DNA from 2 places in the Bacillus sp. AFS031507 genome. Region 1 is predicted to be linked to the other one. Evidence: riboswitches for the same ligand, from Rfam matches in the RefSeq annotation. Region 1 holds a riboswitch; the other holds the start of a gene.
What was found. A riboswitch is a leader RNA that binds a small molecule or an ion and turns the genes downstream of it on or off. The one in region 1 is predicted to bind FMN.
Positions count from the first base shown of each region.

Region 2: it holds a riboswitch for FMN, as region 1 does, so the genes downstream of both, COE25_RS04920 (ECF transporter S component) here and ribE (riboflavin synthase) in region 1, are expected to answer to the same signal.

Region 1 is NZ_NUOW01000024.1:217,264-227,977, reverse strand. Features, by position in the region: gene qoxB (cytochrome aa3 quinol oxidase subunit I) at 1-1,151, opposite strand, end outside; gene qoxA (cytochrome aa3 quinol oxidase subunit II) at 1,141-2,103, opposite strand; gene COE25_RS21210 (heme biosynthesis protein HemY) at 2,478-2,780, shown strand; gene COE25_RS21205 (Hsp20/alpha crystallin family protein) at 2,845-3,267, opposite strand; gene COE25_RS21200 (spore germination protein) at 3,280-3,522, opposite strand; gene COE25_RS21195 (spore germination protein) at 3,543-3,809, opposite strand; gene COE25_RS21190 (Cof-type HAD-IIB family hydrolase) at 4,026-4,781, shown strand; gene COE25_RS21185 (cold-shock protein) at 4,904-5,104, shown strand; gene COE25_RS21180 (YwbE family protein) at 5,338-5,535, opposite strand; gene COE25_RS21175 (hypothetical protein) at 5,528-5,731, opposite strand; gene katA (catalase KatA) at 6,134-7,594, shown strand; gene COE25_RS21165 (CBO0543 family protein) at 7,739-8,263, shown strand; gene COE25_RS21160 (GyrI-like domain-containing protein) at 8,405-8,875, shown strand; FMN riboswitch at 9,038-9,186, shown strand; gene ribE (riboflavin synthase) at 9,335-9,994, shown strand; partial or broken gene ribB (3,4-dihydroxy-2-butanone-4-phosphate synthase) at 10,054-10,677, shown strand; gene ribH (6,7-dimethyl-8-ribityllumazine synthase) at 10,704-10,714, shown strand, end outside.
Region 2 is NZ_NUOW01000003.1:201,811-212,524, forward strand. Features, by position in the region: gene resA (thiol-disulfide oxidoreductase ResA) at 1-313, shown strand, start outside; gene resB (cytochrome c biogenesis protein ResB) at 333-1,967, shown strand; gene ccsB (c-type cytochrome biogenesis protein CcsB) at 1,968-3,152, shown strand; gene COE25_RS04895 (response regulator transcription factor) at 3,331-4,047, shown strand; gene COE25_RS04900 (ATP-binding protein) at 4,044-5,822, shown strand; gene sigX (RNA polymerase sigma factor SigX) at 6,200-6,751, shown strand; gene COE25_RS04910 (hypothetical protein) at 6,726-7,901, shown strand; gene COE25_RS04915 (peptidoglycan DD-metalloendopeptidase family protein) at 8,070-8,825, shown strand; FMN riboswitch at 8,957-9,088, shown strand; gene COE25_RS04920 (ECF transporter S component) at 9,255-9,839, shown strand; gene COE25_RS04925 (ferredoxin) at 9,954-10,202, opposite strand; gene COE25_RS04930 (YpbB family protein) at 10,466-10,714, shown strand, end outside.

The sequences.
Region 1 (10,714 bases):
ATGAATGCAAGCGCCCACAGCATCGCTGTTGTAAACTCGATTCGACCTTTTCTCATCGTGAATAACCAGTTAAACATTTTGACACCCGTTGGAATAGCAATCATCATCGTCGTAATGGAGAAAACAGAGTTGACTCCTGGTCCGGCTCCCATCGTAAAGAAGTGGTGAACCCAAACAAGCATACTTAATAACGCAATTCCAACAATGGAGAATACCATTGATTTATAACCGAACAGCATTTTTCTAGAAAAGGTTGAAATAACCTCAGAGAACATCCCGAATGCTGGAAGAACAACGATATATACTTCAGGGTGACCCCATAACCAGAATAAGTTGGCCCACATCATATCCATACCGCCACCGCTTAAGGTGAAGAAGTGCGTTCCAAAGATCCGGTCAAAGGTCATCAAGGCAAGTGCAACAGTGAAAATTGGAAAGGAAGCCACAATAATGACAGATGCAATGAATGAAGTCCAAGTAAACATTGGCATTTTCATTAGTGTCATACCTTTAGTTCTCATTTTTAAGATAGTTACGATAAAATTAATTCCTGTCATTAACGTACCAATCCCGGCAATTTGCAGGGCAATAGCGTAATAGTTATTTCCGATCCCAGGAGTAAATTCTTTACCTGCAAGAGGGAAGTAGGCTGTCCAGCCGGCATCCGGGGACCCTCCAATAACAAACGAAATATTAAACAACATAGCACCACTAAAGAACAACCAGAAGCTTAGAGCGTTAAGTTGAGGGAATGCCACGTCACGCGCGCCAATTTGCAGCGGGATTACCACGTTCATTAAACCAATTAATAATGGCATTGCCGCAAACAAAATCATGATCACACCGTGTGTGGTAAAAATTTCATTGTAATGCTGCGCATCTAAAAATTTCATCTCTGGACGAGAGGTTTGAGCCTTCATTAAAAGACCATCTACGCCTCCCCGGAAAAACATCAGCACACCAGAAAGGATGTACATAATCCCAATTCGTTTATGATCAACGGTTGTTAACCATTCTCTCCAAAGCCATTTCCATTTCTTTAAATAGGTAACCCCTGCTACAATTCCTATCATTGTTAATAGAATAGCAATCTGAGAACCTAGTATTAATGGGTTGCCGACAATAAAAAAGTCATGCCAATTAATGCCCATCGTGCTCACCTCCATCTGATTTTTCGCCCATGTCCATAGAATGCCCATTTGTTTCTTTCTCTTTAAAAATCTTTCCTTTGACGCCATGTACTTCGTACAATTCAGGATTTGTATAAGTTTTAGAATTCATATCAGCATGATTTACCCAGGCTAGATGAGTTCCAAGGAATGTTTCACGACCTAAGTGTGTAGGTTTTAGAAGTTGATTGTATTTCTTTTCTGTTAACTTAGGGGCAGTATCTTTGACATCCTTAACCCACTTTTCAAAGGCTTGCGGGGATTTCGCTTCAACTGTAAATTCCATTTCTGCATATCCCTTGCCGTTAAAGTTTGTATTTCTACCTAGAAATTCTCCAGGCTTGTCTGCTGTGAGATACAACTCTGTCTCCATTTTGTTCATGGTATACTTTTGACCACCTAAAGCAGGAACCCAGAAGGATTGCATTGTACCAGCAGAGGTTAACTTAAACTGTACCGGAGTGCCAGCAGGAATATTCACATAGTTCACTGTCTCGATCCCTTGTTCTGGATAGCTAAAAATCCACTTCCAATCAGCTGATGTTACATTAATGGTAATAGGTTTTTTATTTTCATACCCGGCAGGTACTTTCTCTAATTTATATATTGTTTTAACAGTTGGAATCGTTAAAGCAATGACAATCAGAATAGGAATGACAGTCCAAATAATCTCTAATTTTGTACTTCCGTGTTCTTCAGGCGGTTCGTAATCTGCATTTTCAGGTTTCGCACGATATTTCCAAATGATATATCCAAATAAACCGAACACAACAACAACCACCAACAGCATAAAAATAAGTGACCAGTTAATTAATTCTAGAATGTCACGTGCGGCAGGGCCTTTTGGATCAAAGACGACCATATTCGTACAGCCGCTTAAAAGTAAAGTTGGTACTAAAGCTAACAGTGGAATGATGTAGCTTTTTTTAAACATGAATATTTCTCCCTTCTAGAATGTTCATTTTTTGATATGATTATCGTGAATTCATTCACAAACAAAACAAGACTAATTCCTTCCTTCATTGTAAAAGATGTAAGAATTTAAATTAATTATCATTTAATATTAATTAGTCTGTATGTATTTCCTAAAATCTATATTATCAACATTGCTGTGATGTTAATATAGGTTTTTGGATTAAATTGTGACAAATTTGTTAAGGTTTTAAAATCCCTTACTAGGAAAAATTAGGTAAGTTGATTTTACAAAAAGTGCATTTATGACTTTTGTTGTTTCAAAGCTAAACATTGTCTATTTTGGATTTAAAGTGGGATAATATAAAGGAATACATAGATAGAGGAGAGCAAAAAATGAAGGTAAAAGTTAATCGGAATGCAGCAAAAGCATTGAAGAAAATGATGGAACAAGAAGAGGCACAAGGGAAATTGTTTCGAGTATATGTGACAAGTATCCACGGGGACCACGCCCATTATGATTTAAAGCTTGATACACCAACAGAAAACGATGTAGTGGTTACAAGTGATAAAGAAATTGACTTTATTCTTGATAAAAATGATCCGACATTAAATAATATCTGGATTCAATATTTCCAATTACCAAAAGAAGAATGGCTAATTACCAACCCAACAATGGGCGTTCATCATCACCATTAATAAAACAAGAAAAAACGCTTGTGAGTTCACTGCGTTTTTTTTTGGTGACTATTTTCTTTTCTTTCTATTGACAATTATTTAACACACTTTTTCGAGGATATGATATATGAAGTAGTCCATTATAAATTTGTGTTTGCATTAAATGAACATATGTTGGTTCTGGAAGTTCAATTACACGTTCAAAATCACCATATATTCGCTCTCTTTTCATTTCCATTTCAAATGGTAGAACCGGCTTTATTCTGCCATTAATTTTTAAATGTGTATTTGTGATTAAGTTAATTGAAAGATCTTCTTGATTTACTCCAGGTATTTCAAAAATAATATAGTAATAATTTTCATTTTGATATATATCAAATTTTGGATTACATACCGCTTCTCTAAAAAATTCATCAGGATGTTTTTGCTTAAGTACACTAGACCAAAAATTGCTCTCTCTATATTCATTTGTAATCTCTAGCCATTTTCTCATTTTTTCTATATCCATCTTACTACTCCTTTAAATTTGATTGGCGATAGGCATAGAAGGGTTAGCTATTTGATCCTGATCACTAATATCTGGATCTATATTGCCTGAGTTCATAAGAGAAGAAGCAGGTGAAAAATCACCTAAAGAAAAATTTGCTCCGACAAATTTACTATTGGCAGTATGGCTGTTATGCACAGTGGGACCTATATCAACATTTCCGTTTTGCGTAGCTCCATTAATCTTAAAATTTAAAATATTTATTTGAAATGGCATATCATATAACCCCTATAATGTTAGATTGGTAGTACAGGTTGAATGGGTTTATTTACATTTGCAACATCAGTAGTTCCAATTGAAGTTTGATCATTGACGTCAGGATCATTTAATAGGTTTTCCATCATTGCCTCAGTCGGTGAAGTGTCTCCATATGAAGCATTAATTCCTTGCGATTTAGTATTGGAAGTGGGACTATTATGAGATGCTTCCCCTATAGTTATGGAACCATTACCCGAAATACTATTGATTTTTAAATAATATAAATTGATTACAACCGATGGCATCTTTAAACACCTTTCTATCCTTTGGCTTATGGGTACTATATGCGATGGTGTGCCTATTTGTTACTTAATGGTTGTTGTATTAGAAATGTTTTGGATTTCACTTGACTCTTCTTTGTCTACCGTAAATATATTATGTAAACTTAATTATTTGATTAATTTTTAGTAATGGTGTTAATCTTATAGATGGAAATGTAAGAAGGGAGCACTTTAATACATATGGATAATTTTAAAAATGATGTTGAAATCAAATTAGTAGCACTTGATATGGATGGCACACTATTAAATAATAAAGGCCAGATATCGGAAGCAAATCGCCAGGCAATTAAAGCAGCAAAGGACAAAGGAGTTTTTGTCGTACTAAGTACTGGACGTTCTGTGATTACTAGTCGAGAGCATGCTGATTCATTGGAGCTAAATTCATATTTGGTAACGGTAAATGGAAGTGAGATTTGGGATGAGAAACGGGAACTAGTGGAAAGGAATTTGGTTAAATCGGAGCTGGTTGAGTGGATGTGGGGGTTATCTCAACAGCATAACACAAAATTTTGGGCGATAAGTACCGAGCGTAATTGGCATAATGAAATGCCGGCTGACCTACATACACTGGAATGGATGAAATTTGGCTTTAATATCGATGATGACGCAACAAGAGCACTAATCTTTAATGAATTACAGGCTAAAGGTGAATTTGAATTAAGCAATTCAACCCTGAAAAACATTGAAGTAAATCCAGCTGGAATTAATAAAGCAAAGGGACTTGGGATTGTTTGCAGCCGATTGGGTTTGGAAATGAAAAATGTTATGGCCGTAGGAGATAGCCTTAATGATTTAGCAATGATCAAAGCTGCTGGTTTGGGTGTAGCGATGGGAAATGCTCAGGATACGGTAAAGGAGTCTGCGGACTGGGTAACAGCAACCAATGAAGAAGATGGTGTAGCGCAGGCAATCCGTAAATGGGTGCTGTCAAAATAAAATATGGACGATAAAATTTTTAGGAATTAGTTTGGTATATGCAATCCATAAATGGGTAAAAATAATTAGGCAAGTCAATTTGCAATTTACATGTAATTGTTACATGCTAGGAGGCTACAAAAATGGAACATGGTAAAGTAAAATGGTTTAACGGTGAAAAAGGTTTTGGATTCATTGAGCGTGAAGGTGGAGAAGATGTATTTGTTCACTTCTCAGCTATTCAAGGCGAAGGATACAAAACATTAGATGAAGGTCAAGAGGTTACGTTTGAAATTGAAAGTGGTCAGCGTGGACCACAAGCAGTAAACGTCCGTAAAGCATAATGACCCGCCGATAAAACAGGCCCAGCCAATGGGTCTGTTTTTTTTATGCGAAAAAGTGTCTTGTGGTCAATGAAAGGGAATTCCATTGACCGTAAAAAGGGAAAATGTGTTCTGACGGTAAATGAAAGGTTATTCAATTTACCCTAAAGTGAAAAAAAAGCATCCTCACAGTCAATGAAAAATAATTGCGCCATATTCAAAAGACCCTCTACAATTAAATGTAGAGGGTTAATTTAACGATTTATTTCCTTGACTCTGCCAACTTGTCCATCCGTCAGCCGCACTTTAATTCCATGAGGGTGAAAACTTGACTTGGTCAATATATCCTTAACAGTCCCCTCAGTGAGTTTCCCGCTTCTTTGATCTGCTTTTAGGACTATTTTGACTAAAGTTCCTGGGACAATGTCTACTCTATTTTGACAACTAGACACCCATTTTTCTCCGTGAATTACTTACCTTTTTAGTCTGCTGGCTTTGTAGCTTTTTAGTTGCCTGTGAGCTATTTAAGCTTGAATTTCCTCCGGCCGCTTTGTTTTTCTTATTTTCCAACTGCTGTTTCATCGCTTCTTGAAGACTAATTTTCTTCTTCGGTTCTTCCTGTGGATTGGTTTGGTTTAAATCACTCATAAAAAATCCTCCTAATAAAGTGTTAACTACATTATAAGCTATTTTCGTCCAAATTAAAATTTAACCATTAATTCTTTAACTTGCCTTAAAATGTTCATATTCTTTAAAATATTCTTTTAATCAATCATACTAAAATATGGTAGAATGAACATGAGTGACGTCCGCGGACAATTTCAATCACAACTAAGGGCTTACTAACATAAAAGTAAAAATTTTTTGGACGTTATTTCTCATTTTTGGAATAACGTCCTTTATTTTTAATACCTATGTAATAGTGGGTACATGTTAATTTAGTGATAATCAATATTAATTTATATTAATTATAATTTAATATTGATTTTAATAAGATTTATATTATAATTTGTTTAAGCTTTAAAAAAAAATAGTTTACGAGGTGATCAAATGGGTAATGGTAACAAACACTTAACAACAGGAAATGGAGCACCAGTCGGTGATAATCAAAATTCTATGACGGCTGGATCACGTGGACCAACATTGATTCAAGATGTACATTTACTAGATAAATTGGCACACTTTAATCGTGAGAGAGTTCCTGAACGTGTTGTCCACGCCAAAGGTGCCGGAGCACATGGCTATTTCGAAGTGACCAATGATATGTCAAAATATACAAAAGCAAAATTGTTTAATAGCGTTGGAAAACGTACACCTATGTTTATTCGCTTCTCAACTGTAGCAGGTGAACTTGGTTCAGCGGATACAGTTCGTGATCCGCGTGGGTTTGCTGTTAAGTTTTATACGGAAGAAGGAAACTATGATTTAGTAGGAAACAATACGCCAGTCTTCTTCATTCGCGATGCGATTAAATTTCCTGATTTCATTCATACTCAAAAAAGAGATCCTAAAACCCATTTGAAAAATCCAACCGCAGTTTGGGACTTCTGGTCACTGTCACCTGAATCCTTACATCAAGTTACTTATTTAATGGGTGACCGAGGACTTCCAGCAACACTAAGACATATGAATGGTTATGGCAGCCATACCTTTAAATGGGTAAATGCGGATGGAGCGGCAGTTTGGGTCAAATATCACTTTAAATCCGAGCAAGGTGTTAAGAATATGGCACCAGAGCTTGCTGGTAAGTTAGCTGGTGATAATCCTGATTACCATACGGAAGACTTATTTAATGCAATTGACAAGGGTGACTTCCCAGCATGGAGGCTCCATGTTCAAATCATGCCATTTGAAGATGCTGAAACATATCGCTTCGATCCGTTTGATGTCACAAAGGTATGGTCACATAAGGACTACCCATTAATCGAGGTTGGACGTATGGTACTCAACCGTAATCCTGAAAACTATTTTGCAGAAGTCGAGCAGGCCACATTCTCTCCTGGAACAATGGTCCCTGGTGTTGAGGCTTCGCCAGATAAAATGCTTCAAGGCCGACTATTTGCTTATTCGGACGCCCACCGGTACCGTGTAGGACCGAATCATAATTTGCTCCCAATTAACCGTCCGAAGGTAGAAGTAAATAACTATCAACGTGATGGTGCGATGCGTTCCGATAATAATGGTGGTGGTTCGGTTTACTATGAGCCAAACAGTTTTGGAGGACCAAAGGAAGAACCTGAACATAAACAAACTGCCTTCCAGGTTAATGGACTTGCTGAACAAGTGGCCTATGATCAAAATGACCACTACACACAAGCCGGTGATTTATATCGCTTAATGTCTGCAGAGGAGCGGGCCCGCTTAATTGAAACAGTTGTAGGCGCAATGAAGCCAGTTGAGAGGGATGACATAAAGCTTCGTCAAATTCAACATTTCTACAAAGCAGACCCAGAATATGGTGAGAAAGTAGCCAAAGGGTTAAATCTAGCTATTCCTCAAGAGGTAAAGTAACTATTAAACTAGTAAAGGCCGTTCATTTAGTTGAGCGGTCTTTTTTCATATAGTGAATTCAGAGGATTAAGGTTATTACTTATTGTGTTTTAATTTCCAATTAATTGGAAAAAATAATAACAATAAGTGATAAGGAGCCTGCTCGTGAATCTTAACGTGATATATGGTGCGATATTTATTTTTTCAGCAATAAAATGGGGCGATTGGAAAAATTGGAAATCTTATTATCCAACCTTTCTCTTTTTAATGGTAGGTGATTTGGTTTATCAATTTTTATTTTATAAGCATAGTATGTGGGAATATGTACCTGTAGGAAGTGATAAAAGCTGGGCAAAGCACACCCATATTGCTTTTTTGATTATGTTAATTAAGTATCCTGCAACTATTAGCATGTTCCTTGGTAATATGCCCAAGGCAGCATGGAAGAAACTAGTGTTTATCCTATTCTGGACACTTCTCTATACGATTAATGAATTCACTGATTTGAAATTAGGTGTAATAGTGCATAAAAATGGCTGGAATTTAGGCTGGTCAGCTTTTTTTAGTTTCGTCATGTTTATTGTTTTAGATGTTCATTATAAAAAGCCGCTTTTAGCTTGGATTCTTTCTGCTATCTTTGCTACTTTCCTGTGGAATGTTTTTAAGATACCACAAAGTATTCTAAAATGAATCGTCCTCCACTAACCTATTTTAGGGTGCTTTTTTGCATTTTTTGAAATAAATTTACTGATTTGGTCGAAATATATATGCAGGATTTAGAGGACTAAGATTAGAATTATATTAATATGATGATTCAAAAGGGGGATTAGCATGAGTATCCAGGTAATAGAAAAAGAAGAAATGAAAGTTGTTGGGATTTCATGGAATGGAACTTACTCACAAATCAGTACACTTCCACGTCTTTTTCAAGAAATGGTTAATCGACTAGAAGAAGTATCCTATCAAACGAAAGAACCTGTCTTGATTGCACCTTTTCATAGCCGGGAAACAGAGTTCACCTATTATGTAACAACGCCCGTAGAAAAAATTGACGAAATTCCCGATGGTATGGTTGGATTTACGATTCCAAGTAAAAATTATGTTTTTGCTACTCATAAAGGACCGCAAGAGGAAGTCCAAAATACATATCAACAAATATATGCTTTGATGAAAGAATATGGCTATGAACAGGATCACAATGCATTAAGCATTGAAGTATATAAAGAAGAGCATAAACATCTGTATGCTTCTGGGGAGCTTCACTTTGATATTTATTTACCAGTAAAGACTTATAAAGAGTAAACTAATTCTTTCAATGGAAGCAAGCTAAGGGAAGAAGCAATCACCTTAGCTAATGGATTTTATGTGAAATAATAATCAAATAATTTTAGTATGAAAATACTTTTTAGTGCGTTTTCCTTTACTGTTCCAATAAAGTATACTATCATTAATTTAAGAATTGTATATTTCCTTCGGGGTCAGGTGAAATTCCTAACCGGCGGTGATGAAGCGTTGCTTCTTAGTCCGTGACCCGGTTAACATATTATTGTTAAACGGTGGATCTGGTGAAACTCCAGAGCCGACAGTTAAAGTCTGGATGGGAGAAGGAAAAGACAGGTTTAAGGGTAGGGTGTAGTGTACCTATTTTTAACCCTTTATTTTCTATTGTCTTTTACAGGACCCTGAGGACTTATTGTCTTCAGGGTCTTTTTCATTTTAGCGTAAGAATTTAAGTGGAACCAAAGTAAGGAGAAGGAAATTATGTTTACTGGAATTATTGAAGAAATTGGAGTAGTCGCGAACATCCAGCGGACAGGTGAGTCGTTTGTGTTAGCCATTGAAGCAAAGAAAATACTAAATGATGTTCACCTTGGCGATAGTATTGCGGTCAACGGGGTTTGTCTAACGGTGACATCCTTTACGGGAAAGCTATTCACGGTAGATGTTATGCCCGAAACGGTCAAAGCTTCAAGTTTAAATATGGTTAAGCGGGGTTCCAAAGTAAATCTTGAGCGGGCGATGGCAGCAGGTGGAAGGTTTGGCGGTCATTTCGTCTCTGGACATATCGATGGAACTGGCATAATTAAAAGTAAACAGTCTTTCGAAAATGCGGTTTACTATGAGATTGAAGCGGAGCAGAACATATTAAAATATGTCATCTTAAGAGGATCTATCACGGTAGATGGGACAAGTTTGACTGTTTTTGCAGTAACAGAAAATAGTTTTACATTATCGATCATCCCTCACACATTATCGGAAACGATTTTGGGATTAAAAGGGTCAGGGGATATCGTTAATCTAGAATGCGATATGATTGGTAAATACGTTGGTCATTTTATCAAAAACCTTTCAAGTGATACAGCGGAAAAACGTAAGACAGGGATAACTGCACAATTTTTAGCTGACAATGGCTTTAATTAAATGATGGTTGGAAAAGTCTAGTTTTAATTGGTTTGTAATTTTGAAAGGAGAGAAGTGGCGTGTTTAATACGATTGACGAAGCTCTTGCTGATTTAAAAGTAGGAAAGGTTGTTATTGCCTGCGATGATGAGAACAGGGAAAATGAAGGGGACTTTATTTCTCTTGCTGAAAAAGCAACGCCGGAGGTTATAAATCTTATGGCCACTCACGGAAGAGGTCTAATCTGTGTTCCCATTGACGAGGCATTAGCTCAAAAGCTCGACTTACATCCAATGGTTTCCAAGAACACGGATCCTAATCGAACAGCTTTTACCGTAAGTATTGACCATAAATTTTCTACCACTGGCATTTCTGCATTTGAACGTTCAGCAACGGTGTTGAGTATGGTCGACCCGGAATCAAAAGCATCTGATTTTTTAAGACCAGGGCATATGTTTCCGCTAATTGCTAAAAAAGGCGGAGTCTTGAGCAGAACGGGGCATACAGAAGCAGCTGTAGACCTTGCAATTTTATGCGGTGCCAAACCTGCTGGTGTCATTTGTGAAATCATGAATGACGACGGAACGATGGCCCGTGTCCCCCAACTGCGCAAAATTGCTGATAAGCTAAACGTTAAAATGATTACGATAAAAGACTTAGTAGAATACCGAAACAACAAGGAAAACTTAGTTAAGCGGGAAGTTTAAAATCAAATTTAGGAGGAATACTCATGGGTAATAT
Region 2 (10,714 bases), on a different contig from region 1:
AACATGGTGCCCGCCTTGTAAAAAAGAAATGCCGTATATTAATAATCAGTATCATCAGTATAAGGACAAAGGGGTCCAAGTGTTAACAGTAGATATTCAAGAATCTAAACTTGCAGTTAATCAATTTGCTGACCGACTTAAGCTGGATTTTCCGATTATGATTGATACAGATAAGGATGTAATGAATACTTATGGTATTGATCCGCTGCCAGCTACATTTTTGATTGATAAGAATGGCAAGGTCGTTAAATATTATACGGGTGAGTTAACAGAAGAGAAAATTAGGGAATTTATGGAGAAAATAAAACCTTAGGTTGTTGGGAGTTTTTTCAATGAAAGATGTTAAATGTGAATGCGGGCATGTAAATCCACATGGAACTGTTTTGTGTGAGGCATGCGGAAAAGTGCTGGATGAGAGAATTAGCCCTGCAGAACTTCTCGATATGCGCTATGAAGGAAGTGCAAGACGTTCACAAACATATAATAAAACATTTATTGATAAAATATGGAACTTTTTTTCATCAGTAAAGGTTGGCGTTTGGCTGATTATTATTACCTTAATTGCTTCATCACTTGGTACGATTTTGCCGCAGGAAATGTATATAGACTTGCCTGCAGATGTTTATTACGAGCAGGAATATGGTTGGGTTGGTAAATTATATTACCAATTAGGTTTTAATAATTTATATGGTTCCTGGTGGTATTTATTATTAATTGCGATGATCGGTATATCCTTGGTCATTTGTAGTCTCGATCGGGTGGTGCCATTATATAAGGCCCTTAAGGCCCAAAGGGTTACAAGACACGAAGGTTTTTTAAAACGTCAGCGCATTTTTGGTGTGAACGAAAGTGCAGATGAAAATGATCTTACGTTAATTAAGAAGCATTTAATGGCAAGACGTTACCATGTCCGCGAAGAAAATGGAGATATCTTAGCTGAAAAAGGGCGTTTTTCTCGCTGGGGTCCGTATGTAAACCATGTTGGATTAATTATTTTCTTACTCGGCGGGATGCTGCGCTTTATTCCTGGAATGTATGTAAATGAGAACCTTTGGGTCAGGGAGGGAGAAACAGCTCTTGTTCCTGAAACAGAAGGACAGTTCTATCTCCAAAATAACAAATTTATTTTAGAACACTATGATAAAAATAAAGACAAAACATTTGAAAAGGCTATTAATATGGCTGGAGATGTTGTGAAAAATTATCAATCGAATGTTGTTCTTTATAAGCGTGTTGGAAATAATCTACCTGGCGAGAAACCAAAGCTCAAGAAAGTAACCGAATATAAGGTAAGAGTAAATCTCCCTCTCACCTTTGAAGGTTATTCTGTCTTCCAAGCTTCATTCCGAAATGAACTCAATACGATGTCATTTTCATTAACAAATAAAAATACGAAAAAAGCCATTAACGATCTTAAAATTGATCTTACAGATCCGAAGATGAAGTATGATCTTGGTAATGGGTATTCTGTTGAAATTCTAAACTACTTTCCAGATTTCGAATTTGCGGAAAATGGGGAGCCAACAACAAAATCACGAGTTCCAAACAACCCTGCCTTTGTCTTCCGGATGGTATCCCCTGAAAAGCCAAAAGGGGAAACAAGTTTCGTTGCCATCAAGCAAACCATCGAGCCATTTGGGGCTAATCAATATAAAATGGCATTTAAAGGAATCGAAACAAAGAATGTTTCAGGATTTATTGTTCGGAAGGATTCAACATTATGGGCAATTATATTAGGTGGAATCATATTTATGATTGGCGTCATGCAAGGAGCCTATTGGAATCACCGTCGAATTTGGATTCAAAACAAAAATGGACAAATTTGGGTTGCAGCTCATACAAACAAAAATTGGTATGGACTAAAAAAAGAAATTGAAACAGTTTTGACAGATACGAAACTTGAAATGCCAGACGATCAAGTTCAAAGGGAAGATACTGATAAACCTAAGGATAAGGAGAGTGTCTAGTTGGCAACGATTAGTAGTAATTTATTATTTATTTCTTTTATACTATATTTAGTTGCAACCCTGTTTTTCGGAGGGTCTATTAAATCCAAGAAGCAAGCGAATGAAAAGGAAGGAACCAACAGATGGGGAAAGATTGCTGTACTGTTAACAATTGTTGGTTTTGTTTCGCAACTGGGTTACTTTATCACTAGATGGATTGCTGCGGGTCACGCTCCAGTTAGTAACATGTTTGAGTTCACGACATTCTTCGGAATGGCGCTTGTAGGTGCATTTATTGTCATTTATTTTATTTATCGAACAACCTTACTAGGATTATTTACAATGCCTGTCGCCATATTGGTTATCGCTTATGCAAGTATGTTTCCAAAGGATATTACGCCATTAATACCCGCATTACAAAGTTATTGGCTGCATATTCACGTAACTACTGCGGCTATTGGGGAAGCTATTCTATCGATTAGCTTTGCGGCAGGGCTTATTTATCTCGTAAAGGCAATTGATCAAACAAAATCCAACAAACAAACCTTTTGGCTTGAAATGGTCATGTTTTCATTAGTCGCCGTACTTGGTTTTGTTGCCGTATCTTCGATATTTTCAGGGTTGGGTTACCATGAGAAATTTAATTGGGTTGATAAACACGATAACGAGGCAGTTGTTGAATATACGATGCCTGCCATTTCCGGTCCGCATGAAGGAGACTTACTAACAAAAGATGGATTTAAGCCTTTGTTCGAGGTACCAGCTTTTATTAATGCCAAAAAATTAAATACAGTAATATGGTCATTAATGGCGGGACTCGTTATTTATGGCTTAATTAGATTAATATTACGAAAACGAATTGCTGCAGCACTAAAACCGCTAGTTAAAAACATTAAACTAGACTTTGTTGACGAAATTAGCTATCGCTCTGTATTAATCGGTTTCCCAGTATTTACTCTGGGTGCACTCATTTTTGCAATGATATGGGCACAAATGGCTTGGTCACGATTTTGGGGATGGGACCCAAAAGAAGTTTGGGCTTTAATAACATTTCTATTCTATGCAGCATTTTTACATCTTCGCCTTTCAAAAGGGTGGCATGGCGAAAAATCTGCATGGTTAGCAGTACTTGGTTTTGTGATTATTATGTTTAACCTTGTTGCAGTCAATCTCGTTATTGCTGGCTTACATTCCTATGCGGGTTGAACATTCACAATAGGTAAAATTTTATAGCCTTCACTTTCAAAAAGTGAAGGCTTTTTATTAAATTTTCAAGTGTAGCTATCGTTGTCAAATTATTGACACTTTTTATAGGAGAATTAGCACGAAAATATGGCATAAAACAATAGCGTTTTGTAAAATAAACTCCATGGGGGGATTAATAATGGAAAAAGACGTGAAAATTTTAGTTGTAGATGATGAGGAAAGAATTCGCCGTTTATTAAAAATGTACTTAGAGCGTGAAGACTATACAATTGATGAAGCAGAAGATGGAACCGAGGCGTTAGCAAAAGCGTTTGCTAATGACTATGATGTCATTCTTCTTGACCTAATGATGCCAGGGAAAGACGGAATTGAAGTTTGTCGTGAATTAAGAGAAAAGAAGGCAACACCGGTAATCATGCTTACTGCTAAAGGGGAAGAAATTAATCGAGTCCAAGGCTTTGAAGTGGGCACTGATGACTATATAGTCAAACCATTTAGTCCGAGAGAAGTTGTCCTGCGTGTCAAAGCCTTGTTAAGAAGGTCTTCACAAACAAGTTACCTGCAAACGGAAACGACAACGAAAGACGTCATTGTATTCCCACACTTAACCATTGATAATGACGCACATAGGGTAGCAGCAGATGGTAAAGAAGTAAGTTTAACGCCAAAAGAATATGAATTGCTCTATTTCTTAGCGAAGGCACCAGATAAGGTTTTTGACCGTGAACAGTTACTAAAAGAAGTTTGGCATTATGAATTTTTCGGGGATCTACGTACAGTTGATACGCACGTAAAGCGTCTTCGTGAAAAATTAAACAAGGTATCTGAACAAGCTGCAAGAATGATTGTTACAGTTTGGGGCGTAGGCTATAAATTTGAGGTTATTAATGAATGACATTATTAAGAAGTGTTGTAGGAAAGCTATGGTTAACGATCCTTTTATTAGTATCTTTTGTGCTATTCATCTTAACAATCATGCTTCTCGAATTTTTCCAAAACTACAATACTCTTGAGATGAAAAAGGATTTGACCAATACAGCTGAGAAAATTGCAAATGTTTTAGAAAAACATCCTAATGAAAAATTACCACTTGGATTAGAGATATCCTGGGAAATTATTGATAATGTCAACAATGTAGTAATTGTTAAAAATGAGAGTGAAATCTATTACTCTCCAAACACGAATCTTTCAAATAGGTTATCCTATACTGATATTAAAAATGACCCGACATTATCACAAGTATTAAAAAAAGATAGGACTGTTGAAAAGATTTCCACCCTTTCCTTTAATGAAGAAAAAAAGGAAGCTAAGTATTCAATTATTGGTGTACCTTTGCATTTGCCCGGGGAAGAAAAAAGTGCCGTTTTTATTTATCAATCATTAGAAGTAATGCAAGAAACAACCCATGAAACAACTAAATTTATTTTACTTGTTGCGGGTGTAGCTATTATCCTTACAACTATTTTTGCCTTCTTTTTGTCCACAAGAATTGCAGCTCCGTTAAGAAAGATGAGAGAAGCAGCCTTTGAAGTGGCCAGAGGGAAATTCGATACAAAAGTACCCATCCTTACACATGATGAAATTGGGGAACTAGCAACTGCATTTAATCAAATGGGTAGACAATTAAAATTCAATATGAGTGCACTTAGCCAAGAAAAAGAGCAATTATCGAGTATCCTAAGCAGTATGGCAGATGGTGTTATTACCTTTAATCGGGATGGGGCGATTCTAATCACCAATCCTCCAGCAGACCGCTTTCTTCAATATTGGTATTATGAAATGGGTGGAATTAGTACGGATTCCGAAGCCATACCACCAGAGATAATGGATCTATTTCAGCAAGCAGTCGATACTGAAGCAGAACAAATGGGTGAAATTTCATTCCAAGGCAGACATTGGGTCATTCTAGTTAGTCCATTATATAGTAACCGTTTTATTCGCGGTGCAGTAGCCGTTCTGCGGGATATGACCGAGGAAAGACAGTTAGATAAAATGAGACAAGACTTTATTGCAAACGTTTCTCATGAGCTTAGAACGCCAATATCGATGTTGCAGGGCTATAGTGAGGCAATCGTTGATGATATTGCTGAATCCCAAGAAGAGAAAAAGGAAATGGCAAAAGTCATTTATGATGAATCCTTGCGTATGGGCCGGCTTGTCAATGAATTGCTAGATTTAGCCCGAATGGAAGCAGGACATCTTCAATTAACAATGGAGGAAACTAATATTTCTTCTTTTATCAATCGAATTATCCACAAGTTCCAGGGATTAGCTAAAGAAAATGGAATTCAATTATTTGCAGAGATAGATAATGAAATCACCTCCATTTCCTTTGATCCTGATCGAATCGAACAGGTTCTCACAAATTTAATTGATAATGCCATTAGACATACACCTAAAGGCGGTTCTGTTAAATTAAGTGTGACTTCAGAAGATAAGGGCGTAAGGATTAGAGTTAAAGATTCTGGGGCGGGTATTCCTGACGAAGATTTACCTTTTGTGTTTGAACGGTTTTATAAGGCTGATAAAGCTCGAACGAGAGGAAGAGCAGGAACAGGACTTGGACTAGCCATAGCTAAAAATATTATGGATGCACATCGTGGTCATATTTCTGTTCAGAGTAAACTCGGTCAAGGAACGACATTTTCCTTTTTAGTGCCTCGAAAATAGTAAAATGAACAAGTATTTTGCCGATTGTTCTTGATTCACGAGGAACACTTAAAAGCGAAAGCGACCGTTTAGCGCACGACAGGATTGGAACCGCTCCGCATGAGATAAAGGAAACACGAAGAGTGCTAGCGATTCGATGTTGACTTATCGCAAGGAGGAGAGGGCCAATCCACTAGTCGCTGGTCGCTGCAGCTAGATAAACTTAAAAGCGGAAGCGACCGAGCTCATCCATTTACAGGATGAGTTTTTTGTATCAAATTTTTGGGAAATGGATTCCAATTTATACCTTCCTTTTTGTTACAAAAAAGTCTATATTTATAAGGTGAAACTTTTTATACATATAAATCGACTAATATTATGAACGGGGAGGGGAATTGATGGACTCCGTTTTCGATGAACTTTACCAAAAATATCATCATGACGTTTTTCAATTTCTATTTTATATGGTCAGGAACAAAGAACATGCCGAGGATCTTGTCCAAGAAGTCTATATAAGAGTCTTTAAATCTTATCGCCGTTTTGAAGGGAAAAGCAGTGAGAAAACCTGGTTGTTTTCGATTGCAAGAAATGTAGCCATTGACTTCTTCCGAAAACAAAAGGGATGGAAAGAGCGTTTACTCGAAAAATTTGATTGGTCCACCGATCAGCTGAGAGATGGATATCCTATACCAGAAGAAATCACGGTACAAAAGGAAGAAATCAGGTGGGTTTACAACTGTCTAGACTATTGCACAATGGATCAAAGATCTGTTATTATTCTGCGATATATTCAAGATTTATCGATTGCTGAAACAGCCCAAGCATTAGGATGGACAGAAAGCAAGGTGAAAACGACACAGCACCGTTCGTTAAAGGTATTGAAGAAACATATGGAAATGTCTTATCAGAAGGAGGTAGCGGCTAGTGAAAAAGTCAGAGTGGAGCGATAAGCAGCTCGAAGAACTATTAAGGCAAATGCCCAAAATACAAGATGATCGCAATCCTCGTGACATTTATCAGAATCTTTCTATAAAAAAGACAAAAATAAAACAATGGCTCCTGCCTGGCCTCGCTACTGCATGTGCATTGCTCATTTTCTTCATCTTAGTTCCTAAATTAATGGTCGGAACCCAATACTCAGAGGATAAAGCAAGTCAAAAAAATGCTTCATCTGGGCAGGAAATGCAAACAGCGGATGAAGATTCCTCCATTGCTTTGAAAAAAGAAGATGACAATTTAAAAGCAAAGACCTTTTCTGCAGCTGAGAATAATGAACTTTTGAAAACAGCAGTCTATGATGATGATGTAAACAATGGAAGGGTCTTAACTTATTGGATTCCAGATCCACAAGCGCAAATACTTGTTCCAGTTTCCACTATAGTAAATGATTCAAATGACAAATCATGGCTAACTATATTTAATGAAAACATGGTGAGTTTAAAGGAAGAAGAATGGGGTTTAAGCGAATTTTATCCACTTAATGCTACGCTGAGGCTTGATAATAAAAATAAAGCTGTTTTGGTTGATGTGCCGTCAACCCATCAGTACGGCCAAGGATCAACAACAGAAACAAATTTTATGAATGTATTACAAAAAGATATTTCTTCTAACAGTCATATAAAAAAAATCCAATTTTCAACAAATGGTGAGCCTGGAATAGAACTAGGGAATCTTGGCAGGAAAGAGCAAATTGAAGTCGTCCAAAAGAAGAATCATGCCTTCTTCTTTTATTTTTCTAAAGATAGTGAAATCCCCTACTTAGTTCCATCAGTAAAGACGTATACTGATATTAATAGGGCTTTGGAGGCAATGAAGAATGATCAGCCCTTATTAGGGTTAAAAAGTTCACTTTTTCCAGCTCTGCCGATTAAGGATGCATCCATTAAAGAAAAAACTTTATTTGTTACAATAGATGAAAATTCGAGTCTACGAGAAGACCAAGTTACGATTAACGCTTATGAGTCCTTGTTATTAACAGCTAAAGAATTTGGTTTAGAAAAAGTCATTATAAAAAATCCGCCTATAAAAAAAATCGGAACATTTAACCTATCAAAGGAAAACAAAGTCCCACGTGCTCCGAACCTACGGACGCTTCAATAATTAATTCTCAATCAACCCCAAGTGGTTGATTTTTTTTATCATGAATAAAATAACTATAATCTCCAAATTATAACGAGTATGTCTAATCGCTCCTCCACAAAGGAACATGTTCTAAAGGTGAAACAACTAACATATTGTGTGGAGGAGGAAAAGAACTAAGGAGGTTGAATGAAGAAAATGCGAGACTACATAAAAAGGGTTCTTATTGCCCTAATTATGGCGCTATGTGTCAGTTTGTTATTTTTTGGTGGAATACATTCCGAAGCAAGTATGAAGGATGAGAAAGAGATAAAGGATGGGTGGATATGGCCTGCAGACGGTATTATTTCTGATACATATGGAACGAGAATGGGTAAACATAAGGGAATTGATATTGCTGGAAAATTGAACACCCCTGTTCTTGCCGTCGATGATGGTCAAGTAGTTAAATCCTATTATTCGAATACATATGGAAATGTAGTATTTATAAAACATCCAAGTAATTTTGTTACTGTCTATGCCCATTTAAACAAGCGAACTGTATTAGAAGGTCAAAGTATTAAGCAGGGAACCTTAATAGGGAAAATGGGGAGAACAGGACAAGCTACTGGGACCCATCTTCATTTTGAAACCCACCAGCATGAGTGGAGATATGATAAGAAATATGCATTGGATCCAGAAAAGTTCTTAGGAAAAGCGGACACAGGCGAGAATGTACAGGGTGGAATAGCTGGAATCAATGATGATGTATTAGAAGCAAGCTCCCATGTAAAACTTGAAAAGGAAGACAAAACAGAGAAAGGAAAAAAGCAATATATCGTCAAACAAGGCGACACATTGTACTCCATTTCGAAGAAAAGAAATATGACGGTAACACGTATTAAACAACTTAACCATCTGTCCTCGGATCTTATCAAACCTAAGCAAGTATTAAATATAAATTGAGATAATAATCCACCCGTAGACCCACGTGTCTGCGGGTTTTGTTGTAGAAGTTACAAATGTGTTAAAACGTAAACCTTTTACTTAACAAAAAATGCAGGAAGCAGTATAATTATATTTGTAATTAAATATCGATCTATCTTCGGGGCAGGGTGAAATTCCCGATCGGCGGTATTTGAGTGAAACTCATAAGCCCGCGAGCCGTTTTGGCAGGATTTGGTGTGATTCCAAAGCCGACAGTATAGTCTGGATGGGAGAAGATGGAGGTTCTGCAGACGTTCAAAAAATTAATGTTTAATGAACGTTTATTAAGCGTGCCTTTGTAAACTCCCTCAAGTATATTTTCTTGAGGGAGTTTTTATTTACTTAGGACTCGACTGTTTGCTGAACCTCTCTTCCTAAACGCGATGGATCAAAAAAGGAGAGAGGAAGATGAAGAAGATGAAGAAACAGAGGAAAATGAACGTAAGGGCATATGTGTCAATTGGAATGTTGAGCAGTATTGCATTTCTGTTAATGCTAATACAATTTCCATTGCCTTTATTCCCAAATTTCTTGTTTGTCGATTTCAGCGACATCCCAGCATTAATTGCCACATTGATTTTTGGACCAATTGCAGGAATATTAGTTGAGTTTTTTAAAAATGTCCTTAATTATATTCAGACAGGAAGTTTTACAGGAATTCCTGTTGGCCATATAGCCAATTTTGCTGCTGGCATTGTGTTTATCCTGCCAACATATTTCGTATATAATAGACTCAAAACTAGAAAAGGTATGACATTAGCGTTAATTGCCGGGACAACTATAATGGCGGTAATGATGAGTATATTAAATTACTTCTTCATTTTACCGGCTTATACTGCTCTTATGGGATTCCCTGATATGCGTAATTTGGTAGTCCCTGCTATCTTGCCTTTTAACTTAATAAAAGGTGTTATGATGTCATCCATCTTTATGCTTCTGTTCATTCGGATGCAGGCATGGATTAATAAGAACACAACAATTAAAAGCGTCTAATAAATAAAAACAACAGGATGGACTTATTCCTCCTGTTGTTTTTTTGTAAAAAATTAAAACCTCTCACCTTAAAAAGGAGAGAGGCAGTAGCTTAACAATTGTTTTACCTAAATATTATTCAAATTTAGTTGGATTGCCATCAAAAGCTTCGTCAGCTACCTTAATGGAATCAGTAGGACAGCCTTCAAAAGCATCCATCATATCATCGATTAATACATCTGGAATTTCAACAATTCCTTCATTATCATCAAGAGTTACAAATGCAATGCCTTCATCATCATAATCATAAATATCTGGTGCTGCTGCGCCGCAAGCCCCACATGCAATGCAAGTTTCCTTATCCACAATTGTGTACTTTGCCATGAAAAAAAACCTCCCAGTAATATAAACAAAATTATTCTTACACATTTTCCATTATCAAATTGAAAACGGATAACTCATATCTATTGTAAAACTGTATCGATAACTTTTCAATAGAAAAATACCCATATTCCTGTAGTTTATATGGTTGAATTTCTAATTCTTATACATTTTTGGACAACAGTCCACTTAATTTCATGGTAGAATAAAGAAGAAAAATGGATATTTTGTCGATAATGTACGAAAAATGGTGGGGGACTCATATAATGCAAATTGAATCCATTATTCTATATAGTGTCAAACAATTAAACAGGGAACGGACGATTTACTCCGTCTATCACCTGTTGAATGGAAAAAAATCATCACAAACTATCCAAGACGCCCACCTATTTTCATTAAAAAAATTTTTTGGGATTTATGAGCAATTAACAAGGGACTCCTTTGATGAAATATATCAATCAATGGTAGAAAAAAATTGGTTATTAAATAAAGGGGAACAACGATTCGATGTAACG